3 regions of the Blastococcus sp. SYSU DS0539 genome follow, and region 2 is predicted to be linked to each of the others. Evidence: riboswitches for the same ligand, from Rfam matches in the RefSeq annotation. Region 2 holds a riboswitch; each other region holds the start of a gene.
The links. A riboswitch is a leader RNA that binds a small molecule or an ion and turns the genes downstream of it on or off. The one in region 2 is predicted to bind cyclic di-AMP.

Region 1 (9,584 bases), on a different contig from region 2:
GCTGGTGATGACGACGTGGGCGCTGATCCTCAACCTGCGGAACTTCGTCGAGGACGAGCAGTGGGTGCTGGCACCGCTCGACGCGCTGATCTTCGTCCTGGCGCTCTGGCTGATGGTCGAGGCGGCGCTGGCGCTGCGCGCGGCCTTCCGGGACCGCGGCACGGTCGGGCCCACCGAGGGCGTGGAGCCCGACGCGGTGGCGCTGGCCAACCCGGAGACCGACACCTCCGACCGGCCGCTCGGCGGTCCCTCCGGGAACGACCGGCGGTGAGCCCGCGGGTCGTGCTGGTGCGGGGCACGCGGACCGCCGGCGGCGCCTCCGCCGGGTGCTGCAGCGCGGACGTCCGGCCGTTCGACGAGGGCGGCTCGCACCGGCACGCCGCGCCCGACGACGCGGTGGGGGCGGTGTACCGGGCGCTGCGCGCCGCCCTGCCGACAGGGGTGGCGGTGGAGGTGGTCTCGCCGTCGAACTGGCTCTGGCTGGTGCCGGCGCTCGTCACCGACGGCCGCCGCCGGGGCCTGCGCGGTGCGGCCCTGCGGCGCTCGGTCCGCGCGGGGATGGCCGTGGAGTCGCTGATCGTGGACGGGGCGGTGCTGGCGTCGGGCCGGCTGCCCGCCCCGGCTGCGGCGGTGGCCGCGGTGGAGTCGGAGCTGGCCCTGGGGCGCGCTCGCCCGCCCGCCGGCTCACCGGCGGGGCGGGCGGAGGAGCCGCAGGTAGGTTGAGCGGCGTGAAGGTCGACCATTTCGAGCAGCAGAAGCTCCTGGAGCTCGCGGCGGAGGACGTCGCGCTGACCCAGCTCGCGCACCGTCTGCGGACGCTGCCGGAGACCGCCGCCGTCGAGGCCGCCGCGGAGGCGGAGCGGGCGCTGGCCGACGACGTCGTCCGCGCCGAGACCGAGGCGCGGGACCTGCAGCGCGAGGTCAAGCGGCTCGAGAACGACGTGGACACGGTCCGGCAGCGCGCCGCCCGCGACCAGCAGCGGCTGGACGCCGGCGGGGTGGGTGCCAAGGAGGCCGTCAGCCTGCAGCAGGAGCTGGAGTCGTTGGCCCGCCGGCAGTCGACCCTGGAGGACCAGGAGCTCGAGCTCATGGAGCGCCTGGAGACCGCCGAGTCGACCCTGCGCACCGCCCAGGACGGCCTCGACGAGGCGCGCGCCGCGCTGGAGCGGGCCGAGCAGCAGCGCGACGACGCGCTCGCCGACATCGCCGAGAGCACCACCCGGCACGAGACGGCCCGGGCCGCGGTCGCCGGCGCGATCTCCGCGCCGCTGCTGACCCTGTACGACCGGATCCGCACCCAGACCGGCACCACCGGGGCGGCGATGCTCCGGGCCCGCCAGTGCCAGGGCTGCCGGATCGAGCTGAACGGCCGGGAGCTGGCCGCGGTCCGCAACGCCGACCCGCACGAGGTCGTCCGGTGCGAGAACTGCGGGCGGATCCTGGTGCGCACCGCCGAGTCCGGGCTGTGACGCGGCGCTTCATCGTCGAGGCGGACGGCGGGTCGCGGGGCAACCCGGGGCCGGCCGGCTACGGCGCGCTGGTGCGGGACGCGCAGACCGGGCGGGTGCTGGCCGAGCGGGCCGCATCCGTCGGGCGAGCCACCAACAACGTCGCCGAGTACGGCGGGCTGGTCGCCGGGCTGCAGGCGGCGCTCGATCTCGACGCGTCCGCCGCCGTCGAGGTGCGGATGGACTCCAAGCTCGTCGTCGAGCAGATGTCGGGCCGCTGGAAGATCAAGCACCCCGACATGCAGCAGCTGGCGCGCCAGGCGCAGCAGATCGCCCGGAAGCTCGGCGCGGTCCGCTACACCTGGGTGCCGCGGGCGCAGAACGGCGCCGCCGACGCGCTGGCCAACAGCGCGATGGACGGCCGGCCGGTGCACCGCGACGCCGTCGCCGAGCCCTCGGCCGCCGAGGACGACGTCCAGCCGGTGCGCGAGCCGGCGCCGTTGGTCACCACCGTCACGCACCTGCTGCGCCACGGCCAGACCGAGCACACGCCCGAGCGCCGCTTCAGCGGCCGCAACGAGCTGCCGCTGTCGCGCACCGGCCGGGCCGAGGCCGAGGCGGCGGCGGAGCGCGCCGCGCAGCTGGGCATCGACGTCGTCGTCGCCTCGCCACTGGCCCGCACCCGCGAGACCGCCGAGATCGTCGCCGCCCGGCTCGGGCTGCCCGTCGAGTTCGACGACGACCTCCGCGAACTGGACTTCGGCGACCTGGAGGGGCTGACCTTCGACGAGGCGCGCGCCCGGCACCCGCTGGCGGTGCGCCGCTTCATGGCCGACGTGACGGTGGCCGCGCCCGGTGGGGAGTCGATCGCCGACGTCAGCACCCGGCTGGCCGGTGCCCGCGGGCGCATCCTCACCCGGCACGCGGGCCGGACCGTCCTCGTGGTCAGCCACGTCACGCCGATCAAGCTGCTGCTCGCGGCCGGCCTCGGGGTCGGCGACGGCGTCGTCCACCGGGTGTTCCTGGAGGCGGCGTCGCTGTGCACCGTCGCCTGGACCTCCGAGGGCACGGCCTCGGTCCGGCTGGTCAACGACACCGCGCACCTGCGCTGACGCCGGCTCGCCAGGTCAGACGCGGGCGAAGAGGTAACCGGAGACCACCACGCCGAAGGTCACGATGAGCACGCGCAGGGGCGTGGCGGGGATGCGAGTGGCGATCCGGGCACCGAGGAAGCCGCCGACGAGGCTGGCCGGGGCGGCGACGGCGACGACGGTCCAGGCGACCGGTCCGAAGATGCCGAACACCACCAGCGTCACCGTGGCGGTGACCGCCGACAGCGCCGACTTCAGGGCGTTGGCCAGCTTCAGCCGGTGCAGCCCGATGCCGAGCACGCCGACGAGGATCACCCCGAGCGCACCGCCGAAGTAGCCGCCGTACACGGTGGCGAGGAACAGCGCCACGTACAGCCAGGCGGGGTCGCGGCCGGGGCCGCCGGGGACCTGGCCGGCCAGCCGCCGGGTCACCAGCGGCTGGAGCGCGAGCAGCAGGCTGGCCATGAGCACGAGCACCGGGACGACGAGGTCGAAGGCCTCAGACGGCGTGGTGAGGAGCAGGACGCTGCCCACCAGCCCGCCGGCGACCGCGACCGCCGAGAACCGGATCAGCCGCCGGCGCTGGCCGGCGTACTCCGGGCGGAAGCCGGCCACGCCGCCGAGGTAGCCCGGCCACTGGGCCAGCGAGTTCGTGACGTTGGCCGCCACCGAGCCCAGCCCCAGCGCCACGAGGGTCGGGAAGAGGATCAGCGATCCACCGCCGGCGATGGAGTTCACGACGCCGGCCAGGAACGCGACGCCGGCCGCGATGAACAGGTCGGCACCGGACACGACGGGTGACCCTACGGTGAGCCCATGCGGGCAGAGGCGCGAGCACTGGGAATGGCCGCCGGGATGACCGGGGCCGGGGTGTTCCACCTGGTGCGGCCGCAGGTCTACGACTGGATGATCCCGCCGGAGCTGGGACCGGCCCGGCCGTGGGTGATCGGCAGCGGGGTCGTCGAGCTGGCGACCGCGGCGCTGCTCGCGGTGCCCGCGACCCGGCGTGCCGGTGGCTGGGCGGCGGTGGGGCTGCTGGTCGGGGTGCTGCCGGCGCACCTGCAGACCCTTCGGGCCACCCGGCGCTCGCCCGTCGGGCTGACGGTGGCGGCGGCGCGGATCCCCTTCCAGTTGCCGATGCTGCGGGCCGCGCTCCGGGTGGCCCGGGGCGGCTGACCCGCCGTCCTCGCCGGAGAGTCGCCGGCCTCCCGCTGCGTCGCGAGGTCCGCGACCGCAGCGTGCGGTCCGCGGTCGCGGCAGACTCGGGCCATGCCGACAGCTCCGATGCCCGACGACTGGCAGCGCGCCCTGGTCGTCGCCGCCCACCCCGACGACATCGAGTACGGCCTCGCCGCCGCCGTCGCCGTGTGGACGTCGGCGGGCAAGGAGGTGCACTACCTGCTGGCCACCCGGGGCGAGGCGGGGATCGCCGGCATGCCGCCGGCCGAGGCCGGCCCGCTGCGCGAGGAGGAGGAGCGCGCGTCGGCCGCCGTCGTCGGGGTGACCGAGGTGGAGTTCCTGGACCAGCGCGACGGCGTGCTCGTGGCCGGCCCGGAGCTGCGCCGCGAGCTGGCGGCCGGCATCCGGCGGCACCGCCCCGAGCTGGTGGTCACCCTGCACGGCGGGGACAGCTGGACGGCGCCCGGCGTCAGCCCGATCGCGTTGAACTCACCCGACCACCGGGCGCTGACCCGGTCGGTGCTCGACGCGGTCGCCGACGCGGCGAACGAGTGGATCTTCCCGGACCTCGCGGAGGAGCGGTGGACCGGCGTGCAGTACGTGGCGGTCCAGCACATGGGCGGCGAGCCCCCGCACGCGATGGACGTCAGCGGGGGAGTGGCGGCCGCGGTCGCCTCGCTCACCGAGCACCGGCGGTACCTCGAGGCGCTGTCGGACGAGCCGGTCGAGGAGCAGGCGCGGCAGCAGATCGACATGGCGACGCTGACCGAGGACGGCGGCCGCCGGGTGGGCTTCACGCTCTACTGGGGATGACCACCCCCTAGACTCGCGGGCACGACGGACGAGTCGGCTGGGCGGTCGCGTCGGCGGGGGAGATCCCGTCGCCGAGGAACGTCCGGGCTCCACAGGGCAGGGTGGTCGTTAACGGCGACCCGGGGTGACCCGCGGGACAGTGCCACAGAAAACAGACCGCCAGCGCGTGCGCTGGTAAGGGTGAAACGGTGGTGTAAGAGACCACCAGCACGCCGGGTGACCGGCGTGGCTCGGTAAACCCCACCCGGAGCTAGGTCAAGAAGGAACGGCGGTCCGCCGCCGTTTCGCGCAGGCGTTCGAGGGCGGCCCGCCCGAGCCTGCGGGTAGACCGCTGGAGCCTGCCGGCAACGGCAGGCCTAGATGGATGACCGCCCATCGGGAGGCCGCAAGGCGCCCGTGGACAGAACCCGGCGTACAGGCCGACTCGTCCGTCGTCCCCCGGGCAGGCTCGCGGCGCGGATGCCGGCCGGTGGTGCGGCGGCACGCTCACCCGATCGGGTCAAACCGGGCGCTGTGCTTTCGGTTCGTGACTCCGCGTGCGTCCGCGCGGAGGGTCCGCAGAAAGGTCGGGAACGATCTCCTGGGGGGCGTCCGGCCTGCATACCGTTCCTCCCGTCCGCCGATCGGCGGGCCCGGATGGCCGCCCGCCGAACCTGCCCACGGCCACCGGAGGCGTCGACACGACGGGCAGGCGCGGGGGACCCACCGTTCGACGGCCCTCCGGGACCTCGGGGTGAAGCCGCGTCCTGCGGCCGGGCAGCTCTCGCCCGAACCCGACAGCTAACTCCGCAGGCGGCGAGAGGCTCACCACGCCATGCGCATCAGCTCCCGCACCACGGGTCGATCCCGCTCCACCCGCAACCGCGCCGTGAGGGCCGTGGCCTACCCGGCCGTCGTCCTCGCGGCGGCCTCGGCCGTCACCCTGGGGGCCATCGGGCCCGCGGCGGCCCACACCGGCGAGCACACCGTTCGCTCCGGTGACACCCTCAGCCGGCTCGCGGCCGACCACGGCACCACGTGGCGCAGCATCCACGAGGCCAACCTCGACACGATCGGCGCCGACCCGAACGTCCTGCGCGTCGGTCAGGTGCTCACCATCGGCGGCGCCGGCGCGGCGGCTCCCGAGCGCGCCAGCCGATCGGACCGGCCCGTCCCGGCTCCGACCTCGGAGGCCTACGCGCAGTGGGACGCGCACGTCCGCCCCGCCGTCCAGGAGGTCGCCGAGCAGTTCGGCGTCTCGACGGTGCTCACCCGCCCCGGCCACAGCCCCACGGCGGGCCGCGCGGCCGACTTCATGGTCTACGCCGACGCGGCCAAGGGCGACGCCGTTGCCCAGTACGCGATCGACAACGCGGGCCGGTTCGGCGTCGACTACGTGATCTGGCAGCAGCGGATCGCCGGTCCGTGGACGGGCTGGACGTGGCAGGCCATGGAGGACCGCGGCTCGGCCACGGCCAACCACATGGACCACCCGCACGTCGCCTTCGCGCCGGCCGGGTGACCGACCACCGAGCCCACCGCTGACGGCGAGCGCCCCCTGCCCGGGTCCGGGCAGGGGGCGCTCAGCCGTCTCCGCGGGGCTGGCCGGCGGTCAGACGGCGACAGCGGTGACGAAGGTGCAGATGCCCTCGCCCGAATCGGCCCGCAGCCGCACCCCGAGCACCCACAGCAGCGCCATCTCGACCCGGTGGACCAGGCGGCGCGGCCCCGCGAACCAGGTGCTGCCCCCGGTCGTCACCCGGATGTCCCCGAACCCCGCCAGCCGGACGTGCTCGGTCAGCATCCAGTCGGGGAGGATCGAGATGTGGCCGGGCTGGTGGTAGTGCCCCGGTCCGAAGATGAACGGCGCCCCCCGCAGGAACATCTTCAGCCGCGAGTGCGGGTGCGTGATGTTCGGCGTGCTCAGCAGCAGCCGGTCGCCGGGCCGGAGCAGCGACCTGATCGAGCGCAGCACCTGCCGGGGGTTCTCCACGTGCTCCAGCGTCTCCACGCACACGACGAGGTCGAAGGGGCCCCGGGTCTCGTCGGTCCACTCCGGGTGGTCCAGGTCGAGCCGGTGGATCCAGTCGTGCGGCGGGTCGAGGTCGGTCGGCACGACGTCGAAGCCGGCGTCCCGCAGCCGGCAGGCCAGCGCGCCGCACCCGGCACCGACCTCGAGGATCCGGCCGCCCTCGGGCAGCACGCGCCGGGCCAGTTCGACGGCGTACTCGTGCACCCCCGGGGCGGCGTGCACCCCGTGCCCCTGGTAGGACCCCGTCGCAGCGGTGCGGGAGGCGGTGTGCTCGTCGACGGTCACCTTCGGCAGTGTGGGCCACCGGCGGCCACTACGCACGGTGGTCGGCCGCGCCCTCGGCAGGCGAGCGGCGGAGCCGGAGGGCGCGCAGCCCGGCCCCCACGGCGAGGGTCACCGCGCCGGCCACCACCGACGGCCACGGCAGGGTGGCCGCCAGCACCAGGCACCCGGCGACCCCGGCTGCCTGGAGCGCCCGGGGCCAGCGCCGGTGCTCGGCCGGCTGGGTGAAGGCCGCGAGGTTGGCGACGACGTAGTACAGCAGCACGCCGAACGACGAGAACCCGATCACCGCGCGCAGGTCGACCGTCAGCACGAGCACGCAGACCACCGCCCCGAGCGCCACCTCCGCCCGGTGCGGCACCCGGTGCCGCGGGTGCACCGCGGCCAGCGGGCGGGGGAGGTCTCCGGTCCGCGCCATCGCCAGGGTCGTCCGGCCCACCCCGGCGACCAGCCCCAGCAGCGCCCCGAGCGCGGCGGCGGCCGCCCCGATCGGGACGACCGGCGAGGCCCAGTCCCAGCTCCCGGCGGCGACGGCGTCGGCGAGCGGGGTCGCCGTGCCGGCGATCCCGGCGGGCCCGAGGACGAACAGCAGCGTGACCGCGACGGAGGCGTAGACGGCGACGGCGATGCCCAGCGCGACGGGGATGGCGCGGGGGATGGTGCGGGCCGGCTCCCGGACCTCCTCGCCCATCGTGGCGATCCGGGCGTAGCCGGCGAAGGCGAAGAAGAGCAGCCCGGCGGACTGCAGGACCCCGTACCAGCCGTACGGTCCGTCGGCCCAGCCGGTGAGCCGGGCCGGGTCCGCGGTGCCGGCGGCCAGCGCGGCGAGGACCGCCACGGCGAGCGCGGCCAGCACGACGGCGACCACGACGCGGGTGAGCCTGGCCGTCCGCGTCACCCCGTGGTAGTTGACCGCCACGAGCGCGACGACGGCGGCGACCGCCACCGGGCGCTCCCAGGGCTGCGGAACGGCGTACGCGGCGAAGGTCAGCGCCATGGCCGCGCAACTGGCGGTCTTGCCCACGACGAACGCCCAGCCGGCGAGGAACCCCCACCACGGCCCCAGCCGCTCCCGGCCGTAGAGGTAGCTGCCGCCGGCCTGCGGGTACTGCGCGGCCAGCTGCGCGGAGGCGGTCGCGTTGCAGTAGGCCACCACCGCCGCCAGGGCCAGGCCGATCAGCAGCCCGGCTCCGGCGGCGCGGGCCGCCGGGGTGAAGGCGGCGAAGATCCCGGCGCCGATCATCGAGCCCAGCCCGATGACGACGGCGTCGGTGGTGCCCAGCCGGCGGGCGAGCCCGGGGCCGGTGCTCACCGGAGCCCGCGATCGCAGCGCACGCCGGCGACCCTAAGGGGTGGGGAGGAGCCCGGAGTGGCGCGGCGGTGCAGGGCGCCGCGCCGGCGCCGTGTCATCGTGGCCGGCATGGGAGCAGTGCGCCGGTGAGCGGTACCGCCGTCGCCCTCGTGGCGGCCATCGCCGGGATCCCGGTCGGCCACCTGGTGAACCGGGCCGCCGGCCGCTTCCCGTGGCCGGCGGAGGTCCGGGTGCGGGACCTGGTCGGCCCCGGACCTGTCGCGGTCCGGCCCCCGGTGCTCGAGCTCGTCGGTGCGGTCCTGTTCGGCCTGGTGGGCCTGCGCTTCGGCGCGGTGGCCGAGCTGCCGGCCTTCCTCTTCCTGGCCGGTGCCGGTCTGCTGCTCGCCCTCGTCGATCTGCAGCACCGGCTGCTGCCCAACCGCGTCGTCGTCCCCTCCGTCGTCGTCGGCGTCGCGCTCCTGGTCATCCCGGCGGCGGTGGAGGGGAACTGGCCCGCGTTGCTGCGCGCGGTCATGGGCTCGGGGGTGCTCTTCGCGGCCTTCCTAGTCCTCGCCTTGATCGCGCCGAGCGGTCTGGGCATGGGCGACGTCAAGCTCGCCGCCTTGCTCGGCCTCTACCTCGGCTGGCTGGGCTGGACCGCGGTCGTGCTCGGGGGAGCCCTGGGGTTCGTGGTGCAGGCCCTGGTCGTGCTGCCCCTGCTGGCCGTGCGACGGATCGGACTGCGCAGCGAGCTGCCGTTCGGCCCGGCGATGCTGGCCGGCGCCGCCCTCATCGTGCTGTGGAGCACAGCCACGGCCTGACGCTCAAGAGGCCGACCGGTCGGGCCGACGTCTTCCGGTGACGGCACCGGTGCGGATCCCGTCGCTCTCCGTGAGCTGAACGGCGGCCGCGCCCCCGATGGGGGGAGGCCTGTCGTCCGATCGGGTGACTGACGCTCAAGCCACCGCCGTGCCGGCCCGATGGGACCCCTGTCGCCACGAAGCCGGGTCATCCGATCCGGACCCGCTGGCCTCGCACCCCAGGGAGTTCCCGTGCTCAACGTCTACGCCGCCATCGCCACCCTGACCTCCTTCGTCGAGGGCCGCCTCAACCGCGACGAGAAGGGCGCCACCGCCGTCGAGTACGGCCTCATGGTCGGCCTGATCGCCGTCGTGATCATCACCGCCGTCATCGCGCTCGGCGGCCGCCTCAACACCCTCTTCACCTCCATCGTCACCGCTCTCGGCGGCACGGTCGCCTGACCGATTGCGGTTCCCTCCCTGCCCTCACGGCGCAGCGGCCGACACCCGGCCGCTGCGCCGTGGGGCAGGAGCCCTAGACCAGGAGAGGCGGTGAGCACGGATGACCCAGCGACTGCGCGACGAACGAGGCGCCTCGGCGGTGGAGTTCGCGTTCATCGTCCCGCTGCTGATCGTGCTCGTCCTCGGCATCGCCGAGTTCGGGCGGGC
Region 2 (9,584 bases):
GGCCTCGCGCTGCCCGTCGCGATCGCGGCGGTCACCCTGGTGGCCCGGTGAGCCACCGCACCCTGGCCGCCTCGGGTCTGGTCGCCGGCTACCCCGGCGCCGCCCCGGTGCTCGACGGCGCGGCGGTGACCGTCCCACCGGGCCTGCGACTGGCGCTGCTGGGCGCCAACGGCTCGGGCAAGACCACGCTGCTGCGCTGCCTGTCCGGAGCGCTCCGGCCGGCCGCCGGCACCGTCACCGTCGATGGCGAGCCGCTGGCGCACACCCGGCGCGGCCTGCGGCTCCACCGGCAGGTGGTCCAGCTGGTGCTGCAGGACCCCGACGACCAGCTGTTCAGCGCCTCGGTCGGCCAGGACGTCTCCTTCGGCCCGCTGAACCTGGGCCTGGCCGAGGACGCCGTCCGGACGCGCGTGGCCGAGGCGCTGGAGCTGCTGGGCGTCGACCACCTGGCCGCCCGGCCGACGCACCAGCTCTCCTACGGCGAGCGGAAGCGGGTGGCGATCGCCGGCGCGGTCGCGATGCGACCGTGCGTCCTGCTGCTCGACGAGCCGACCGCCGGGCTCGACCCGACCGCGGTGGCCGCCACCCTCGCGGCGCTGACCCGCCTGCAGGAGCACCACTCGACCGTGGTGATGAGCACCCACGACGTCGACCTCGCGCTGCGCTGGGCCGACGAGATCGCGGTCGTCGTCGACCGCACCGTCGTCCAGGGCGCCCCCGGTGCGGTCCTCGCCGACGGCGACCTGCTCGGCCGGGCCCGGCTGTCCCGCCCGTGGGCCCTGCGGATCGGCGCGCGGCTGCGCGACCTCGGGCTGCTCCCCGACGGCCCGCTCCCCCGGGACGCCGCCGGGCTGCTCGCCGCGCTCCCCGACCGGCCGGGGGTGCCGACGTGAGGACGGTCGGCGTCGGGCTGACGTCGGGGGTGAGCGCCGCCGAGGTGCTGGCCGCGGTGGACGCCGTCCTCCCGCCGGTCCCCGGTCCGGTGCGGCTGGCCACCGTGGACACCCGGGCGGCCGAGCCGGGCCTGGTGGCGGCCGCCGCCCAGCGCGGCTGGGCGCTCACCGGCCACCCGGCGGCGGACCTGGCCGCGGTGCGGGTGCCGTCCCCGTCGGCAGCCGTCGCGGACCGCGTCGGCACGCCCTCGGTGGCCGAGGCGGCCGCCCTGCTCCGGGGAGGCGTCCTCGTCGTCGGCAAGACGGTGCACGGCCGGGTGACGGTCGCCGTCGCCCGCCCGGCGACGGCGACGCGCTGCCCCGTCCCGACCCCGACCACCGAGGAGGAACCGTGACCACCGATCGCGCCGGCGAGGTGCTGCACCCGGTGGGGCTCCGGCTGGCGGGCCGCCGGGTGGTCGTCGTGGGCGGCGGCGCGGCGGCGCACCGCGGCGTCGCCGGCCTCCTGGCAGCGGGCGCGCTGGTCACCGTCGTCGCCCCCGCGGTCACCCCGGCCCTGGCGTCGCTGGCAGCCACCGGCGCGGTCAACTGGCAGCGGCGGCCCCGGACCGACGGCGACCTCGACGGCGCGTGGTTCGCCCTGGCCGCAACCGGCGATCCCGCGGTGGACGCGGCGGTCGCGGCGGAGGCGGAGCGGGCCCGCGTCTTCTGCACCCGGGCGGACGACCCGGCGTTGGCCAGCGCGGCGCTGCCGCTCGGCGACGGGACGCCACCCGTCCGCTCGCCCGGCCCGGACGGCGGCGCCGGGAGCGTGGTGCTCGTGGGAGGCGGCCCGGGCGACCCCGGGCTGATCACGGTGCGCGGCCGGCAGGCGCTCGCGGAGGCCGACGTCGTGCTGGTCGACCACCTGGCCCCCCGGTCGCTGCTCAGCTCTCTCGCCCCGGGCGCCGAGGTGATCGACGCGTCCAAGCTCCCGCGCGGCCGGTTCATGGCGCAGGAACGGATCAACGCGCTGCTGGTGGAGCACGCGCAGGCCGGCAAGCGGGTGGTGCGGCTCAAGGGCGGCGACCCGTTCGTCTTCGGCCGGGGCATGGAGGAGCTGCAGGCGTGCACGGCCGCCGGCGTGCCGGTCGAGGTCGTCCCCGGCATCACCAGCGCCGTCGCGGTGCCCGCCCTCGCCGGCATCCCGGTCACCCACCGCGGCCTGACCCACGAGTTCGTCGTGGTCTCCGGCCACCTGCCGCCGGGCCACCCGCAGTCGCTGGTCGACTGGCCGGCGCTGGGCCGGCTGCGCGGCACCCTCGTGGTGCTCATGGGCGTGGAGACCGCCCCCGCCATCGCCGCGGCGCTCGTCGAGCACGGCAGGTCCCCGGAGACCCCGGTCGCGGTGGTGGCCGACGGCTCCACCGCCACCCAGCGGTCGTTGCGGACGACGCTCGCCGAGCTGCCCGTGGCGCTGGCCGCCGCCGGCATCCGGCCCCCCGCCGTCTGGGTGGTCGGCGACGTCGTCTCGCTGTCCACGGGGCGGGAGCGGCTGGAGCCGGCCACCGTGATCCCCGCCGCATCCGACGCGATCACGGCGGAAACTGCGGCATGTCGGTAACCGCATGTGAGCATTCGTATGGACTGCCGTGAAAGTTCCGGACGAAGTCGTCCGGGCGGATGGTGGGAGCCGGGTTCGGCACCTAGCGTGAGCTCGTCCGGACGGACCCGTCCGTCGCTCAACCGGTGACAGCCGCCCGGACGCCGCCGAACCACCCGCCGGCACCAGCCGGCACCAGGACCGGGGACCCATCGCAGTCCCGGGGTGAAGCGACCGACGGCCCTCCGGGGGCGCCGGACGCCGGGCGTCTTCCCGCCCGAACCCGTCAGCTAACCCGGTAGGCGGCCGTGGAAGAAAGGAAGACCCGCCGCACATGGCGAGTTCGCTCAGCCCTGCCCACCGCCGGATCACCGGCCGTCGGGCCCTGCTGGCCCTCGTGGCCGCCGGCGGCGTCGCACTGACGCCCCTCCCCGCGTTCGCCACCCCCGAGCGGCCGGCCACCTCCCAGGACGCCGCGCAGCTGATCGCCGAGCGCGCGCACGACCTGGAGGTGCTCACCGAGCGGTTCAACGAGACCCGGGAGCAGCTCAAGGCGACCCAGCAGGCGGCCGACCGCGCGGCCGAGGAGCTCGCCGCCGCGCAGGACGCGCTGGCGGAGGCCCAGGACCGGGTCCGCACCGTGGCGCGCAGCGCCTACACCGGCGACGGGCTCGGCACGCTCGAGGCCATGCTCACCAGCGAGTCGGCCGGCGACCTCGTCGACCGGGTCGGCCTGCTCGACACGATCGCCGAGCACAACAACGGCGTGCTCGGCCAGGCGCGCCGGGCCGGCGAGGACGCCGACCGGGCGCAGGCCTCGGCCGAGCAGGCGGCGAAGGACGCCCAGGCCCACGTCGACCGGGTGACCGCCGAGCGGGCGCGCCTGGACCAGCAGATCGCCGACTACCAGGCCCAGTACGAGCGCCTCACCGAGGAGGAGCAGCGGGCCTCGCGCGCCGCCGCGGAGCGGCACGCCGCCGAGGAGGCCGCCGCGCATGAGGCGGCGGCCCAGGAGCCGGCGGACGCGCAGCAGGCGCCGGCCGCGGCGGCCCCCGCCCCGGCCGCGCCGCGCGCCTCGGCCCCCGCCGCCGCTGCTCCTGCTCCGGCTCCCGCCCCGGCTCCGGCCGCCGCGGCGCCGGCACCCCCGGCGCCGGTGGCCGGCGGGAGCGGTGCGGCCCAGACCGCGGTGAACACGGCCCTGGCCCAGGTGGGCGACCCCTACGTGTGGGCCGCCGCCGGACCGAACGCCTTCGACTGCTCCGGCCTGGTCCAGTACGCCTACGCCGCGGCCGGCATCTCCGTGCCGCACTCGAGCCGGATGCAGTCGACCATGGGCACCCCGGTGTCCCGGTCGGCCCTGCAGCCCGGGGACCTGGTGTTCTTCTACAGCCCGGTCAGCCACGTCGGCATCTACATCGGGAACGGGCAGATGGTGCACGCCGCGACGTCCGGCGTCCCGGTGAAGGTGGCCTCGGTCGACTCGATGGGCGGCTACAACAGCGCCCGGCGGATCGCGGGCTAGTTCTCCCCGGCGCGCGGGGCGGGTGACCGCCCCGCGCGCCGCCGCCTGCCCGGGGGCTCCCCGGCCGGGCGTGCGACCATCGCGTTCCGTGCGGGTCGGGACACGGGGAGAGCTTCCCCGCGAGGTCAGGGTCCTGGCGGTCATCGCCTTCGTCGTGGCGCTGGGCTTCGGCATCGTCGCGCCGGCCATCCCGCTCTTCGCCCGCTCCTTCGGCGTCGGGACCACGGCGGTCGGGCTGGCGGTGAGCGCCTTCGCGTTCTTCCGGTTCGTCTCCGCCTTCAGCGGCGGCACGCTGGTCGAGCGGTTCGGCGAGCGGCTGGTGCTCGCCGCCGGTCTGGTCATCGTCGCCGTCTCCACCGGTGCGGCGGGGCTGGCCGGCTCCTTCCCGCTGTTCCTCGGGCTGCGCGCGGCCGGCGGCGTCGGCAGCGCCATGTTCACCGTGGCCGCCCTCTCCCTGCTGCTGCGCGTCGCCCCGCCGTCGCACCGGGGCCGGGCGGCCGCCACCTGGCAGGGCGGCTTCATCCTGGGCGGCATCGCCGGGCCCGCGGCCGGCGGGCTGCTGGCCGAGCTCTCGCCCCGGCTGCCGTTCTTCCTCTACGCCGGGTTCCTGCTCGTGGCCGGCGGCGTCGGCGTGCTCATGCTGCGCTCGGCCGAGCCGGACCCGGCGGCCCCCGAGGCGGGGGACGTCGCCTCCCCCGACCTCGCCGCCGGGCCGATGCCCCTGAGCACGGCGCTGCGCTCGCGGGTGTACCTCGCCGCGCTCGTGGCGAACTTCGGCGTCGGCTGGGTGCTGTTCGGCGTCCGCAACTCGCTGGTGCCGCTGTACGTCACCGAGGAGCTCGGCCGGACCGTCGCCTGGGCGGGCGCCGGCCTGCTGGTCGGGTCGGTGGCCCAGGCGCTGGGCCTGCTGCGGTCCGGCCGGCTGGTGGACGGCTGGGGACGGCGGCCGTCGCTGGTCGTCGGCGCCGCACTGGCCACCGCCGCCATGGCGGTGCTCGTCCTGCCGCCGGTGATCTGGGCCTTCCTGCTCTCGATGGCGGTCTTCGGGCTGGCCGCCTCGCTGCTGGCCAGCGCCCCGGCCGCGCTCGTCGGCGACATGAGCGCCGGGCGGGGTGGGCGGGTCGTGGCGGTGTTCCAGATGTCGGCCGACCTGGGGGCGATCGCCGGCCCGTTGGTGGCCGGCTGGCTCACCGACGTGGCCTCCTTCCAGGTGGCGTTCGGGGTGAGCACCGCCGTCCTCGCGGCCGGCCTGGTCGGGGGCCTGGTCATGCCGCGCGAGGCGCCCCGCCCCGCCGCGGTCGCGGCGTCGCCGGGCTGACCGGCCCGGGCAGAAACATCGGCTGCCTCCGTGTGGGGGCGGCCGAGCCGGGGAAGGGGCAGACCCGAGCGCGCAGGCGTGCTCGCAGACCGGAGCCGACGTCGGCGCTCGCGCAGCCGGACGGACCACGCCGCGAGGGGGCACGCATGGACACCGCCGCGATGCGGGCCAGTTTCGCGAAGGCCGCGGCGACGGGCGACGAGGCCCCGCTGTACTTCTACTCGCACCTGTTCCTGAGCCACCCCGAGACGCGGGCGATGTTCCCCGTCTCCATGGCCCACCAGCGGGACCGGTTCTTCCACGCCCTCGGCGAGGTCGTCTCGAACGTCGACGACCTCGAGGGCCTGGTGCCCATCCTCAAGCAGCTCGGCTACGACCACCGCAAGTTCGGCACGCTCCCGGCGCACTACCCGGCGGTCATGCCGAGCCTGCTGGCGACGCTCGAGCACTTCGACGACGAGTGGGACGAGCACCGCGCCCGCACCTGGACCGAGGCCTACGAGCTCGTCGCCTCGGTGATGATCCAGGGCGCCGAGGAGTCCGCCGACCACCCCGCGACCTGGCGGGCCGAGGTCGTGCACCACGAGCGGCGCGCCGTCGACGTAGCCGTGCTGCGGGTGCGCCCCGAGGCGCCGGTGGACTACCTGGCCGGGCAGTCGCTCTCGCTGGAGATCGACCGGCGTCCCCGGCTCTGGCGCTACTACTCCCCCGCCAACGCGCCGCGGGACGACGGCACGCTCGACCTGCACGTCAAGGCCCGCCCCGGCGGCCCGGTGAGCACCGCGCTGGTGCGCAGCACCGAGGTGGGCGACCTGATGAACCTCGGCCCCCCGCTCGGTGACCTGACGCTCGGCGACGGCTCCGACCGCGACCTGCTCCTGGTGGCCGGCGGCATGGGTCTCGCCCCGCTGGAGGCCCTCGTCGACCAGGTGCACCGCCACGGGCCCGCCCGCCGGGTCGACCTCTTCGTCGGCGCCCGCACCGAGGCCGAGCTCTACGACCGCGCCGCGCTGGAGGCCCTGCAGCAGACCTGCCCGTGGCTCAGCGTCACGTACGCGGTGTCGGACGACGAGGTGTCGGGCCTGGAGCGGGGCGACGTCGGGGACGTGGTGCTCCGGCACGGTCCGTGGTCGAGCCGCGAGGCGTACGTGGCCGGTCCCGCGCCCATGGTGGAGCAGACCGTCGCCGGACTGCTCGAGCACGGCGTGCCGCGGGAGCGCGTGCGCAGCGAGATCTTCGCCCCCAGTCGACCGGGGCCCAGTGCCGAGGGGAAGGTGACCGAATGACCACCACCGATGCGTCCGGGACCGGAGGGCACGACCGACGGCTCACACCGGCGCAGATCCGCAGCACGCGGTTCCCCTCCGGCACCATGCTGCACCCCGGCTACGACCAGGCCTCGGTCGACCACTTCCAGCAGGTGGTGGCCGCGGAGCTGAGCACGCTGACCGCGGAGGTGGAGACGCTGGCCGGCGAGCGCGCCCGCCTGCGGGAGCAGGTCGCCGTGCTCGAGCAGCGGCTGGACGGCGCCCCGGTGCCGCAGCCACCGAGCGAGCAGGCGGTGAAGATCCTGGCCAGCGCCCAGCAGACGGCCGACGAGTACGTCGCCGAGGCCGAGGACTTCAGCCGGCAGATGACCACCGAGGCCCGCGACCAGTACGAGGAGCAGCTGCGGCTGGCGCGGGAGAACGCCGGGGCCATCATGCAGGCCGCCCAGGAGGCCGCCGCCCGGCTCACCGGCGGGAAGGCGCTGGACGACGACGCCGCCCCCGGCTCCCGGACCGCCGCGGAGCTCGAGGAGCAGGTCGCCTTCCTCAAGGCCTTCGCGCAGGCCTGCCGCGCCCAGCTGCGGGCCTACCTGGAGGCGCTGCTCACCGACGTCGAGACCGAGTGGGGGCGGGTCGACCCGGCGCTGGCGCCCCAGGCGCTCGCGGCCCCTCCGCAGCCGGGGCGGCGACCGGGCGGCACCCCGGCACCGCAGACGTCGTTCCACGGCAACAGCGCCGCCGGCCCCGGCCAGGACGACGAGGACGACGTGGACCGGGCGGCCCCCGCGGCGGCGCACACGTCCGGCGGCTGACCGGGCACCACCGCGGTCCGCGTCGGGCCTGCTGAGCCGCCCGGTCGACGGCGGACGGGCCCGGTCGACGGCGGGCGGGCCCGCGGGCGCGGAGCCCGTCCCGCGGACCCGGCGCGATAGGTTCTCCCCGGCCCGTCCACCGACCGCCAGGAGGCCACCCGCGATGTCCGACGTGCTCCTCGTCCTGCTGATCGTCGTGCTGGTGGCCCTGGCCGTCCTCGCCGCGGTCATCCTCGTGCTGCGCCGGCGGAACCTCGCCCGGGCCGCCGGCCCCCGCCCCCGGGTGGACCCGCTGGCCGACGAGCCCGATGTCTACGACCCGCACAGGATCGGCGTCGGCGACGTCATCACCTACGCCGGGATCGACCACGTCGTCCGGGGGACGATCGTGCTCGAGGAGGGCGGCATGACCTGGCGCGAGCACCTCCTCGACGGCTCCACCGGCCGCCGCTGGCTCACCGTGGAGGACGACGAGGGCGACCTGGAGATGACCCTCTGGATGCGCCGCGAGGGCACCAACCTGACCCCGGACGGCGACGTGATCCTCGACGACCGGGTGCACCGGCAGATCGAGCGGGGCCGGGCCGCCTACACCGCCGAGGGCACCACCGGCACGCCGGCCACCGGGACCGTCGACTACGCCGACTACGCCACCGCGGACAAGACCGGCCTGCTGGCGTTCGAGCGCTGGGCGCCGACCCAGTCGTGGGAGGTCTCCACCGGCCGCGCCGTCAGCCGCGGCGAGCTGACCGTCTACCACCGGACGCCCGAGGCATGAGCCTGCACCAGCTCGCCGTCGAGCCGCGGGACGTCTCCGCCGCCGCGCTGGGCCTGCTGCTCGACGGGCCCGCCCCGGAGACGCTGGCGCAGCTGCGGCTGCCGGGGCCCGACGGCGGTTCGCTCACCCTCGGGGTCCTCGGGGCGTCGCACGTGGTCACCGCCGCGGCAGGCGGCCGGCGGCTCACCGAGGAGGTCTCGTGCGACGCCGTCGGCGCCGGCGGCCGCCCGCTCCCCCGCGTCATGCGGTCGGGTGGCTACCGGCTCACCTCGGCGGTCACCGCCACCGACCGGAGCGAGCTCGACGCCACCGCCGACCGGCTGCGGGCGCTCGCCGGTGCCGACCCGGCCTGGCTCTGCGGTGCCTTCCCGGGCTCGGCCGGGGCGCTGACCGCCATGACCGCGCAACCCCTTGCGGGCGGCGGCTGGGCCTGGCAGACCTGGCACCTGTACCCCGCCGGCACCAGCGGTGAGGTCGTCACGACCCGGAGCAGGTGGACGCCGTGAGGACGATGCCCCGCGTGCTGGCGCTGCTCCTGACCGCCGTCCTGCTGGCCGGCTGCGGCAGCGGCACCCGCGTCCGCGACTTCCTGCGCGACACCTACGAGCAGCAGAGCTCGACCGGTGACACCGCCGTCTACTCGTCCCCCGAGCCGGTCGGGACGACCACCGCGGCGATCGCGGACGCCGTCCGCCCCGCCGAACGGCAGGCCGACGGCGGCAACGAGTACCTGCGCTACGACGACGACATCGTGATCGTGAGCGCGGCGGCCGGCGGCAGCACGGTGCGCGTGGAGGATCTCGACGGCCGGTTCCGCGGCGGCTTCTTCGCCTTCCTCGGGCCCGGGTTCCGGCCCGGCTCGCCGGTCGGTGGCGGCGGCAGCGGCGGCCCCGGCGACGCCAAGTGACCGGCCCCCGCACGCACCCGACCTCAGGAGGAACCCCGACGTGAGCACCACCTGGCAGTCCCTGGAGTTCGGCACGGTCGAGGGCGGCGCCCTGGTCGACGGCGTGCTGGCGACGCTGCTGTGGTTCGTCATCGGCGTCGGGGTGCTGGCGCTGGGCTTCCTCGCGCTGGACCTGCTCACGCCCGGGAACCTGCGCACCCAGGTCTACACCGACCACAACCCGAACGCCGCGATCCTCCTGGCCGCCAACCACCTGGCCCTCGGGATCATCGTGGTCACCGCGATCATGACCAGCGCCGACAGCCTCGGCCAGGGCCTGGTGGACACCGCCGTCTACGGCCTGGTCGGCGTCGTGCTGCAGGCCGTGGCGCTGCGGCTGCTGGACGCGGTGATCCCGGAGAACCTGCGCGACCTGGTCAACGAGCCGCGGATGCGCGGCTCGGCGTGGGCGGTCGCGACCAGCCTCGTCGCCATCGGCGCGGTCAACGCCGCCGCCCTGTCCTG
Region 3 (9,584 bases), on a different contig from region 2:
GGCGTGGATCCTGTCGGACTCCGGCGCCACCGCGGTGGTCGTCGAGCGCGACGAGCACGCCACCGCCGTCGACTCGGTCCGGGACCAGGCGCCCGACCTCAAGTCCGTCCACGTGATCGAGGACGACGCGATCGGCACGCTCACCCAGGCAGGCGCCGGCGTCCCGGACAGCGAGCTCGAGGCCCGCCGGAAGACGCTGAACGCCGACAGCCTCGCCACGCTGATCTACACGAGCGGCACCACGGGCCGGCCGAAGGGCTGCGAGCTGACCCACGGCAACTTCCTGTTCGAGATCGACAACGGCATGACCCTGCTCGGCCGGTTCATGAACATGCAGGGCTCGCTGCTGCTGTTCATCCCGCTCGCGCACGTGCTCGCCCGCGTCCTGCAGGTCGGCGCCATCAAGACCCGCACCGTCATCGGGCACACCCCGGACGTGAAGAACCTGGTCGAGGACCTCGGCGGGTTCAAGCCGACGTTCGTGCTGGCCGTCCCGCGGGTGTTCGAGAAGGTCTACAACCAGGCCAAGGCGAAGGCCGAGGGCGACGGCAAGGGCAAGATCTTCGACCGGGCCGCCCAGGTGGCCATCGACTGGTCGCGCGCCCAGGACAGCGGTGGTGCCGGGATCGGCCTGCGGCTGCAGCACGCGCTGTTCGACAAGCTCGTCTACGGGAAGCTGCGGGCCGCGCTCGGCGGGCGGTGCCTCGGCGCCATCTCCGGCGGTGCGCCGCTCGGCGAGCGGCTCGGCCACTTCTTCCGCGGCATCGGCGTCCCGGTGTTCGAGGGCTACGGCCTCACCGAGACCACCGCCGCCGCCTCCGTCAACCACGAGGACGCCTTCCGCATCGGCACCGTCGGCCGGCCGCTGCCGGGCGTCTCCGCCGCGATCGCCGAGGACGGCGAGATCCTGCTGCGCGGCGGCGTGGTCATGCGCGGCTACTGGAAGAACGAGCAGGCCACCCGGGAGGCGATCGACGCCGACGGCTGGTTCCACACCGGCGACATCGGCGAGATCGACGACGACGGCTTCATCAAGATCACCGGTCGCAAGAAGGAGATCCTGGTGACCGCGGGCGGCAAGAACGTCGCCCCGGCGGTGCTCGAGGACCGGCTGCGGGCGCACCGCCTGGTCAGCCAGTGCATCGTCGTCGGCGACGCGCGGCCGTTCATCGCCGCACTGATCACCCTCGACGAGGAAGCCCTGCCGCAGTGGCTGGAGTCCAAGGGCAAGCCGGCCGACCTCACGGTCGCGCAGGTGCGGGAGGACGCCGACCTGCAGGCCGAGCTCGACGCCGCGGTCAAGGACGCCAACAAGGCGGTGTCGCAGGCCGAGGCGATCAAGAAGTTCACCGTGCTGGACACCGACTTCACCGAGGACAACGGGATGCTGACCCCGAGCCTCAAGCTGAAGCGGAACGTCGTCATGAAGCAGTTCGGCTCCGAGGTGGACGCGCTCTACACCCGCTGAGCCCGCCGCCCGACCGGGCCCCGTCCCACCACCGGTGGGACGGGGCCCGGTGCGTTCAGGGCTCGAGCAGGTGGGCGAAGTCGGCCGCGATGGTCGACCACGACCACCGCTGCTCGACCCAGGCCCGGCCGGCGGACCCCAGGGCGCGGGCCCGGTCCGGATCGTCCAGCAGGCCGTTCAGGGCGGCCGCCACGGCAGCGGGTGAGCGCGGGTCGACGACGTGGCCGGTGACGCCCTCCTGCACCGCCTCCGGCGCCCCACCGGAGGTCCCGGCGACCACGGGCCGGGCGCAGGCCGCCGCCTCGAGGAACACCATCCCGAGCCCCTCGACGTCCAGCCCGCCGCGACGGGTGCGGCAGGGCATCGCGAAGACGTCGCCCGCCGCGTAGTGCGCGGGCAGCTGCCCGTGCCCGACGGGGCCGGTGAGGACCACCGAGTCCTGGAGCCCCGCCCGGGCCACGGCGCGGCGGAGGGATGCCTCGGCCGGGCCGCCGCCGACCAGCAGCAACCGGGCGCCGGGGTGCCGGGCGAGGACCTGCGGCCAGGCCGCCACGAGCACGTCCTGGCCCTTGCGCGGGACCAGCCGGGAGACGCAGACCACCACCGGCGCCTCGCCCAGCCCGTACCGGTCGCGCACCGCTGCCCCGTCGGCCTCCGGGGTGAACCGGTCGACGTCCACACCCGGGGAGAGCTGGGCCAGCCGGGCGCGGCTGCCGAGCGCCGGCGCGAGCCGGTCCCGGGTGTACTCGCTGATGTAGGTGACCACGTCGAGGCCCGCGGCGATCCGCTGCATCACCTGGCGGCTCCCCGGCAGGGCGACCCAGCCCGTCTCGTGCCCGTGGGTGGCGCCGACGAGGTGCCGCACGCCCGCCGCGCGCAGGGTGGGGGCCAGCAGGCCCAGCGGTGCGGCCGCACCGAAGAACGCGGTGTCGCAACCGAACCGGTCGACGAGTTCGACGGCCGCCCGGGCGGTGGCCCGCGTCGGCAGCAGCATTCCCGTCGGGCGGCGCACCACGGGGTACGGCAGCGCAAGGTCGTGCTCGGCCGAGCCGGGCGAGTCCGACGCCAGCACGACCAGCGAGTCCGGCGGACGGCGGGCGAGCAGCGCCGCGACGAACGTCTGGATGCCACCCTGCCGGGGCGGGAAGTCGTTCGTGACGACCAGCGTGCGGGTCATGGTCCCTCCAGGAGCAGCCAGTCCTCGGCCATGGCGATGCGCTCGGCCGCGGTCGGGTGGCTGCCGAAGAACCAGTGCCAGGCGGCCGGCGGATCGGGGTCGGCGAGGTTCGACGTCGCCAGCCGTTGCTGCATGCCGATGAAGGCCTCCGGGTCCCGGGTGAGGTCCAGGGCGCGGAGATCGGCCCGTTCCTCGATCTGCCGGGACACCAGGTTCTGCACCGGGGTGGCGATCAGCCCGCCGACCGCCACCAGGAAGAGCAGCAGCGGCACGACGCGCGGATCGCCGGGTGAGTCCGCGCCCGCGCGCCGCACCAGGCGCGTCGACGTCAGCAGCCATCCGGCCAGCGCGGTGGCCGCCCCGGCACCGAGGGCGCCCATGAGCGTGCCGGTGAGCACGTCGTCGGTGGCCACGTGCCCGAGCTCGTGGGCGACGATCGACTCGATCTCCGCGTCCGGCAGCTCGGCGAGCACCGTGTCGTACAGGACGATCCGCCGGGTCGACCCGAAGCCGGAGACGTAGGCGTTCAGGGCCGTGGTCCGGCGCGAGGCGTCGGAGACCAGGACGTCCTGCACCGGGGTGCCGTTCTCCTCGGCCAGCGCGAGCAGCTCGGTGCGCAGCTCGCCAGCCGGAAGCGGCGTGAAGGTGTTGAACGCCGGCTCGATGACGACCGGGTAGAGGAACGAGCCGACGACGACCAGCGCGGCCGCCGCCCCCCCTGCCCAGGCCCACCAGGTGCGCGGGGCCCGGCGGACCAGCCACAGGACGGCGAGGACGACCGCGGCGCTGATCGCCGCGCTGATGGCCACCGAGACGGCGACGTCGCGCAGCCAGAGCCCCCACCCGCGGGTGGAGAGGCCGTACCGGTGCCGGACGGTCTCGGCGTAGGCGGACACCGGGAGGGTCACCAGGCGACCGACGACCACGAGGGCCGGCACCCCCACCAACACCTGGACGAACCACCGGCCGCCGAACGGTGCGGCCACGGCACGCACCAGCCGCCCGCCGAGCCGGGTCAGGCCGAGGGCCGCCGAGACGGCCAGGCTCAGCGCCAGGGAGAGCAGCGAGGCGGGGCGGAGCGCGGCCGCGAACGCCTCCGCCCGGTCCAGCTGCGCGGGAGGCAGCCCCGCGGAGGGGTCGGGAGCCGTGTAGCCGCCGGGCGGCTCGGGCAGCACGTCCCACGGCGTGCGGACGGCGATGGCGACGGCGAGGGCGATCCCGAGCACGACCGCCGTGACCAGCGCGGCCCGAGCGTCTGGCCGCCCTCCCCGGTTCACCCGGCCGATCCTAGGTGCGCCGTCCCGCTCGCCCGGGAGACGGCGAGGGCCGGCGACCTCCGAAGAGGTCGCCGGCCCTCGTGGCACGGATGCCGTCAGCCGGCGATCCGCCGGGCGCCGTTGTAGCCGCCCATCGAATCCACGCCGGCCACCTTCACCGGCTGGCCGGAGGTGGAGGCGTGCACCATCTGGCCGTTGCCGATGTACATGCCCACGTGGCTGACCGGGCTGTAGAAGAACACCAGGTCGCCGGGCTGCAGCTCGCTGCGGGAGACGGCCTTGCCCATCTGGGACTGCGACCTGCTGGAGTGCGGCAGGGTCACGCCCGCGGCGGCGTAGGCGTAGGACGTCAGCCCCGAGCAGTCGAAGGCGTTCGGCCCACCGGCACCCCAGACGTAGGGATCGCCGAGCTGGGCCAGGGCCGTGTTCACGGCCACCTGGGCGGCGGCGCTGGGAGCGATGACGCCGCTGGGCGCCGGCGCCGGCAGGCTGTCGCCGCCGTGGGCCCGGGCCACCTCGGCCTGCTGCGGCGCGGTGAGCGCGTCGTACCGCCGCTGGTAGTCGGCGATCCTCGACTCGAGGTCCTCCTGCTTCGCGGCGATCTCGTCCACCACGCGCTGGGCGTCGGCGGCGGACGCTGCGGCGGCGTCCCGGGACTCCTCCGCGTCCTCGGACGCCAGCGACGCCTCGGAGAGCACCGCGTTGGTGTGCCCGGCGATCGCGTCGAGGGTGCCGAGCTGGGACACCAGCTGGTCAGCGGAGTCGCTGGACAGCAGGATGTCGAGCTGCGACATGCCCCTGCCGGTGTAGGCGCTGCGGGCGAGCCGGCGGATCTGGCCGTCGAGGGCGTCGAGCCGGACCTGGGCCGCTGCGGCCGCCTCGGTCGCCGCCTCGGCGTCGTCCCGGTGGCGGTCCAGGGCGACCCGCGCCTCGTTCAGCTCCTCGGAGGCGACCTCGAGCTCATGGCTGGCCCGGGCCACCTCGGCCGCGACCTCGTCGGCCGTGCCGGGGACGGCGCTCGCGGCGCCGGGGAGGACGGTGACGGTCAGGGCGGCGGCGGCGCCGACCAGCAGGCCGGAGCGGAGGGGGCCGAAGCGGCGGGCGCTCGACGAGCTGCGCCGGCCGGCGGCGAGAAGCTGTTCGGGGGCGTGCGTCAGTAGTGCGTGAGGGGTCGCCACGTGCGGCGGCTCTCCGTTTCTTCCACTGCAACCGCCGACCGAGTTAGCTGACGGGTTCGGGCTGGGAAGACTGGCCCTATCCCCCACGGGCCGGCGAACCGGCCGCGGGAGAACTCACCCCAGAAGTGCGGTGGGTCCCCGGTACACCCCGGGCGCCGGTGCTGCACGCCGCGCGGTGATTAGGCGGTGTCCGGTCGAGGCCATCCATCGACGGATGACGACCACCCGGCCGAACGGCGACGACCATAACGACCGTGATGCGCCTGTGACAAACGGCAACAGCTGACACGTGTGTGGCGGGCGTCCCGCCCGGCACGGCGCGCCTACCTGCGCATTCACCCGGTCGGGTGAACGCCGGGCCACCCCGACGGGCACGGATCGATCAGCCCGTGCGCCGTCCGGACCCCTCGCCGCCGTGCCCGTCGGAGCCGTCCGGATGCCGCAGGGGTGGCACCAGGCCACCGTCGGCCAGCGCCCGCACGGCCCGGCGCTCGACGTCGTCGAACTCCACCACCACGCCTGGCGGCGGCACCACGACGTCCTCCGCGGCCGCCGCCGACCCGCCCCGGGCGCGGCCGGTCATCGGGACCACCACCGGGTCGGTCCCCTGCCATCCCGGTGGGGCGCCGAGCAGGACGGTCACCACGCAGTCGGCGCAGCCGGTCCCCCGGACGGTGCAGGTGTCGCAGTCGATGAGCATCGCTTCTTCTCCTCCGTGAGTCGTTCCGCACGGTAGGAGGAGACACCGACATTTCCGCCGCGCCGCCGTCCGGCGCGCGCCCGGGGGGCTCAGGTGCCCGCGTACTCCCAGTGCCAGGGCTCCTCGCGCCCGTTCCCGGGATCGGCCCAGGTGGGGTGCAGGAAGCCGAACCGGCCGGCGTTTGCCACCATCCAGGCGTACTGCGGCGTGCCGAAGGTCTGGACGCCGCCGCACAGGTCCACGGCGAGACCCCAGCCGTGGTTGCTCGTGCCGGGGATCGCGGCGAGGGCCGGCTTCTCCCCGTACAGCCGCACCTGGCCGGCGTAGCTGCGGTAGGAGTCGGTGAGGCAGAGCGGAACCCCGAACGCGGACGTGAAGGCGGTGGCCATGGCCCGGTACGCCGCCGCCGCGTCGCAGCGCAGCGAGTGCCCGCCGACGCCCAGCGGGCACATCGCGCTGGGCGGGATGAGCCCGTTGGGGTACCCGCCCCAGGCCCGGCCGCCGTCGTAGCTCGGCGGGTAGACGGTGTTGCCGCACTCGGTCCGCAGGGCGCCCGCGGCCGGCCCGGGGACGGGGACGGCGGGCCGCCGGCCCAGGCTCGGCCGGCCGACGGCCAGCACCTGGTCGGCCGGCAGGGTCCGCACCACGACGGCGCCGGCCCGGGCGTCGGCGGCGAGCATCGTCCGCGGGTCCAGGGCGATCCCCACGTGTCCGAGCCCGGCCTCGCCGGAGCCGAGGAAGACGAGGTCTCCGGGGAGCACGTCGGCGGCGGCCACGGGGGTGGTGGTCGCGAACAGCTCGCCCTGCGTCGCCGGCAGCGGGACGCCGGCCCCCTGGTACGCCGCCTGCACGAGGGTGCCGCAGTCCCAGGAGTCGGGCCCCGCCGTCCCCGGGGCGTACGGCCGGCCCAGCGCCTCCATCGCCGCGCTCACCGCCGCCAGCGTCTCGGCGGGCAGCACCAGCAGCGAGGTCGGCTGCCCGGGCAGCTGCGCCACCCCGCGCTGGGCACCACCCCCGGTGGCCCCCACGGGCGCCAGGCGGTCCGGCAGGCCGCGCGCCGGGTCGCGCAGCGCGGCGGCCGGCAGGCCGTCGACGCCCGCGGCGCGCAGCTGGTCCACGTAGGCCCGCCAGCTGGCCGCCGTCTGCTCGTTGACCTCCACCTGCTCGCGCTGCAGCCGGGCCAGCTGGCGATCGACGACCTGCAGCGCCTCGTCGAGCTCCGCGGTGACCGCGTCCGCGGACGCCTCAAGCTCGGCGACCCGGGCGCTGACCTCGTCGGCCCGCGCCTGCGCCTGCTCGAGCGCGGCCCGGGCCCGCTGCTGCCGGTCCAGGGCGTCCCGCCGGTGCCCCTCCGCGATCCCGATGATCTCGGCGGCGTGCGCGTCGACGGCGGCGAGGAACCCCATGGCGGAGAGCACTTCACCGGGATCGCCCGCGCTGAGCAGGAGGGTCAGCGGGGTGAGCCCGCCGCCGTCCCGGTAGACGGCCGAGGCGTAGCCGGCCACCTCGCGCTGGAAGCCGGCCAGCACGCCCTGGGCGTCGGCGAGCACCGCCTGCGCCTCCTCCACCCCCACCTGCGCCTCGGCGAGCGCCGCGCGGGCGGCGACGACGTCGTCCTGCCGTGCCCGGAGGTCCTGCTGGACCTCGGCGGCGCGCCGCTGCAGCCGGTCCAGGTCACGGCTGTCCAGCACGCCCGAGGTGCCGCCCGGCTGGTCGCTGGGCGCGGCGGCCACCGGCCCCGCGGGCAGCAGCAGCACCGCGCAGGCCGCGAGGACGGCCACCACCGTCCCGCGCCGCGCCGCGGCGGCGAGCCGCGACCAGGTGCGCGCGAGCATCGTGTTCCCTTCCCCGATCCGGGCCGGCGGCGGTGCGGGCGGCTCCACCGGCACGAATGTTGTCCCGCGCACCCCGCAGAAGCCAAGTGGCGGGGCGACCGCGGGGCCCGGCACCCCCCGGTCGGGGGGTGCGGGACGGCCGGCCGGCGGCGCGCGTCCCCCGGACTGTCAGCACCCCGCCCTAGCGTCCGCCGCGTGCCACCCACCGCTCCGCCGCGCTACCAGCAGGTCTCCATCGCCGACGTCGGGACGCCGCTGGCCCAGGTGACCTTCGTCGTCGTCGACCTCGAGACGACCGGCGGCTCTCCGAAGGACAGCGCGATCACCGAGATCGGCGCGGTGAAGGTCCGCGGCGGCCAGGTGCTCGGGGAGTTCCGGACACTGGTCGACCCCGGCCACGAGATCCCGCCCTACATCAGCGTGCTGACCGGCATCACCTCCACGATGGTCGCGACGGCGCCGCGCATCGGCGCCGTCCTCCCGGCCTTCCTCGAGTTCGCCCGCGGGGCGGTGCTGGTCGCGCACAACGCCCCGTTCGACCTCGGGTTCCTGAAGGCGGCCTGCGCCGAGAGCGGGCTGGCCTGGCCCGCCGCGGCATCGGTCGACACGGCCGTCCTGGCCCGGCGGCTGCTCAGCCGCGACGAGGTTCCCAACTGCAAGCTGGCGACCCTCGCCCCGTACTTCTCGGCCACGACGTCGCCCACGCACCGGGCGCTCGACGACGCCCGCGCCACGGTCGACGTCCTCCACGGCCTCTTCGAGCGGCTCGGGCCGCTGGGCGTCACCACTCTCGAGGAGCTCACCGGCCTGACCCGCACGGTCGACCCGGAACGCCGCCGGAAGCGGCACCTCGCCGACGCCGTGCCGCACGGCCCCGGCGTCTACCTCTTCCGCGGCCCCCGGGACGAGCCCCTCTACGTCGGCACCTCCACCGACCTGCGCAGCCGGGTCCGCAGCTACTTCACCTCCGGCGAGCAGCGCAGCCGGATCACCGAGATGGTCGGGCTGGCCCAGCGGGTGGACGCCATCCCCTGCGCGCACGCGCTCGAGGCGGCGGTCCGCGAGCTGCGGCTGATCGCCCGCCACAAACCCCGGTACAACCGCCGTTCGCGGTTCCCCGAACGCGCGCTGTGGGTGCGCCTGACCGAGGAGCCCTTCCCCCGGCTCTCGGTCGTGCGGCGGGTGCGTCCCGACGCCGGGGTCTTCCTCGGGCCGTTCCCGGACCGGCGAGCGGCCGATGCCGCGGTGGCGGCCGTGCACGAGGCGCTGCCGCTGCGGCAGTGCACCGCCCGCCTCTCCCCGCGGACCCCGGTCAGCGCCTGCGCGCTGGCGGACATGGGGCGCTGCGGCGCCCCTTGCACCGGTGCGCAGTCGGTACCGGAGTACGCCGACGTGGCCGGCGTCTTCGCCGCCGCCGTGGCCGCCGACCCCCGGCCCCTGCTCGCCCCGCTGCTGGAACGGGTGGACCGGCTGGCCGCCGAGGAGCGGTACGAGGACGCCGCCGTGCTGCGGGACCGGGTCGCCGTCCTGGTCCGGGCCGTCCGCCGCCGGCAGCGGCTGCAGTCCCTCGCCGCCGTTCCCGAGCTGGTGCTCGCCCGCCCCGACGGCGACGGCGGCTGGGAGCTGTCGGTGATCAGGCTCGGCCGGCTGGCGGCGGCCGGGAACGCCCCGCGGGGCACCACGGTCCGCAGCGTCCTGTCCGGGCTGCTGGCGACGGCCGAGACCGTCCGCGGGGCCGACGGGGAGGAGACCACGTCGGTCGACGAGACCGAGCTGGTGCTGCGCTGGCTGGAGAAGCCCGGCACCCGGCTGGTGCAGCTGACCGGGACGCTGGCCAGTCCGGCCCCCGGCACCGGGGCCTACAGCGGTTTCCTGGCGCGCGTGGAGAGCGGGCGGGACGCCCGCGACCCGTTCGCCGACGGCCGGTCGCTGGGCACCCGCGCGCGCCC

Region 1: another riboswitch for cyclic di-AMP. It lies ahead of ACI790_RS11550 (LysM peptidoglycan-binding domain-containing protein); the one in region 2 lies ahead of ACI790_RS10155 (NlpC/P60 family protein).
Region 3: another riboswitch for cyclic di-AMP. It lies ahead of ACI790_RS12040 (NlpC/P60 family protein); the one in region 2 lies ahead of ACI790_RS10155 (NlpC/P60 family protein).

What each region holds. Positions count from the first base shown of each region.
Region 1 covers NZ_JBJHAF010000008.1:45,688-55,271, forward strand. The annotation lists gene ACI790_RS11510 (carbon starvation CstA family protein) at 1-271, shown strand, start outside; gene ACI790_RS11515 (hypothetical protein) at 268-723, shown strand; gene ACI790_RS11520 (zinc ribbon domain-containing protein) at 729-1,469, shown strand; gene ACI790_RS11525 (bifunctional RNase H/acid phosphatase) at 1,466-2,560, shown strand; gene ACI790_RS11530 (sulfite exporter TauE/SafE family protein) at 2,576-3,331, opposite strand; gene ACI790_RS11535 (DoxX family protein) at 3,356-3,715, shown strand; gene ACI790_RS11540 (PIG-L deacetylase family protein) at 3,809-4,531, shown strand; RNA gene rnpB (RNase P RNA component class A) at 4,561-4,962, shown strand; cyclic di-AMP (ydaO/yuaA leader) riboswitch at 5,225-5,321, shown strand; gene ACI790_RS11550 (LysM peptidoglycan-binding domain-containing protein) at 5,409-6,032, shown strand; gene ACI790_RS11555 (class I SAM-dependent methyltransferase) at 6,123-6,827, opposite strand; gene ACI790_RS11560 (APC family permease) at 6,856-8,136, opposite strand; gene ACI790_RS11565 (prepilin peptidase) at 8,262-8,936, shown strand; gene ACI790_RS11570 (Flp family type IVb pilin) at 9,168-9,377, shown strand; gene ACI790_RS11575 (TadE/TadG family type IV pilus assembly protein) at 9,478-9,584, shown strand, end outside.
Region 2 covers NZ_JBJHAF010000006.1:207,756-217,339, forward strand. The annotation lists gene cbiQ (cobalt ECF transporter T component CbiQ) at 1-51, shown strand, start outside; gene ACI790_RS10140 (energy-coupling factor ABC transporter ATP-binding protein) at 48-893, shown strand; gene ACI790_RS10145 (cobalamin biosynthesis protein) at 890-1,288, shown strand; gene cobA (uroporphyrinogen-III C-methyltransferase) at 1,285-2,496, shown strand; cyclic di-AMP (ydaO/yuaA leader) riboswitch at 2,643-2,795, shown strand; gene ACI790_RS10155 (NlpC/P60 family protein) at 2,810-3,997, shown strand; gene ACI790_RS10160 (MFS transporter) at 4,086-5,315, shown strand; gene ACI790_RS10165 (globin domain-containing protein) at 5,462-6,601, shown strand; gene ACI790_RS10170 (DivIVA domain-containing protein) at 6,598-7,395, shown strand; gene ACI790_RS10175 (DUF4178 domain-containing protein) at 7,559-8,173, shown strand; gene ACI790_RS10180 (DUF2617 family protein) at 8,170-8,679, shown strand; gene ACI790_RS10185 (DUF4247 domain-containing protein) at 8,685-9,080, shown strand; gene ACI790_RS10190 (DUF350 domain-containing protein) at 9,121-9,584, shown strand, end outside.
Region 3 covers NZ_JBJHAF010000008.1:144,292-153,875, reverse strand. The annotation lists gene ACI790_RS12055 (AMP-dependent synthetase/ligase) at 1-1,468, shown strand, start outside; gene ACI790_RS12050 (glycosyltransferase family 4 protein) at 1,524-2,645, opposite strand; gene ACI790_RS12045 (M48 family metallopeptidase) at 2,642-3,922, opposite strand; gene ACI790_RS12040 (NlpC/P60 family protein) at 4,018-5,100, opposite strand; cyclic di-AMP (ydaO/yuaA leader) riboswitch at 5,118-5,296, opposite strand; gene ACI790_RS12035 (hypothetical protein) at 5,483-5,800, opposite strand; gene ACI790_RS12030 (D-alanyl-D-alanine carboxypeptidase family protein) at 5,890-7,635, opposite strand; gene ACI790_RS12025 (DEDD exonuclease domain-containing protein) at 7,831-9,584, shown strand, end outside.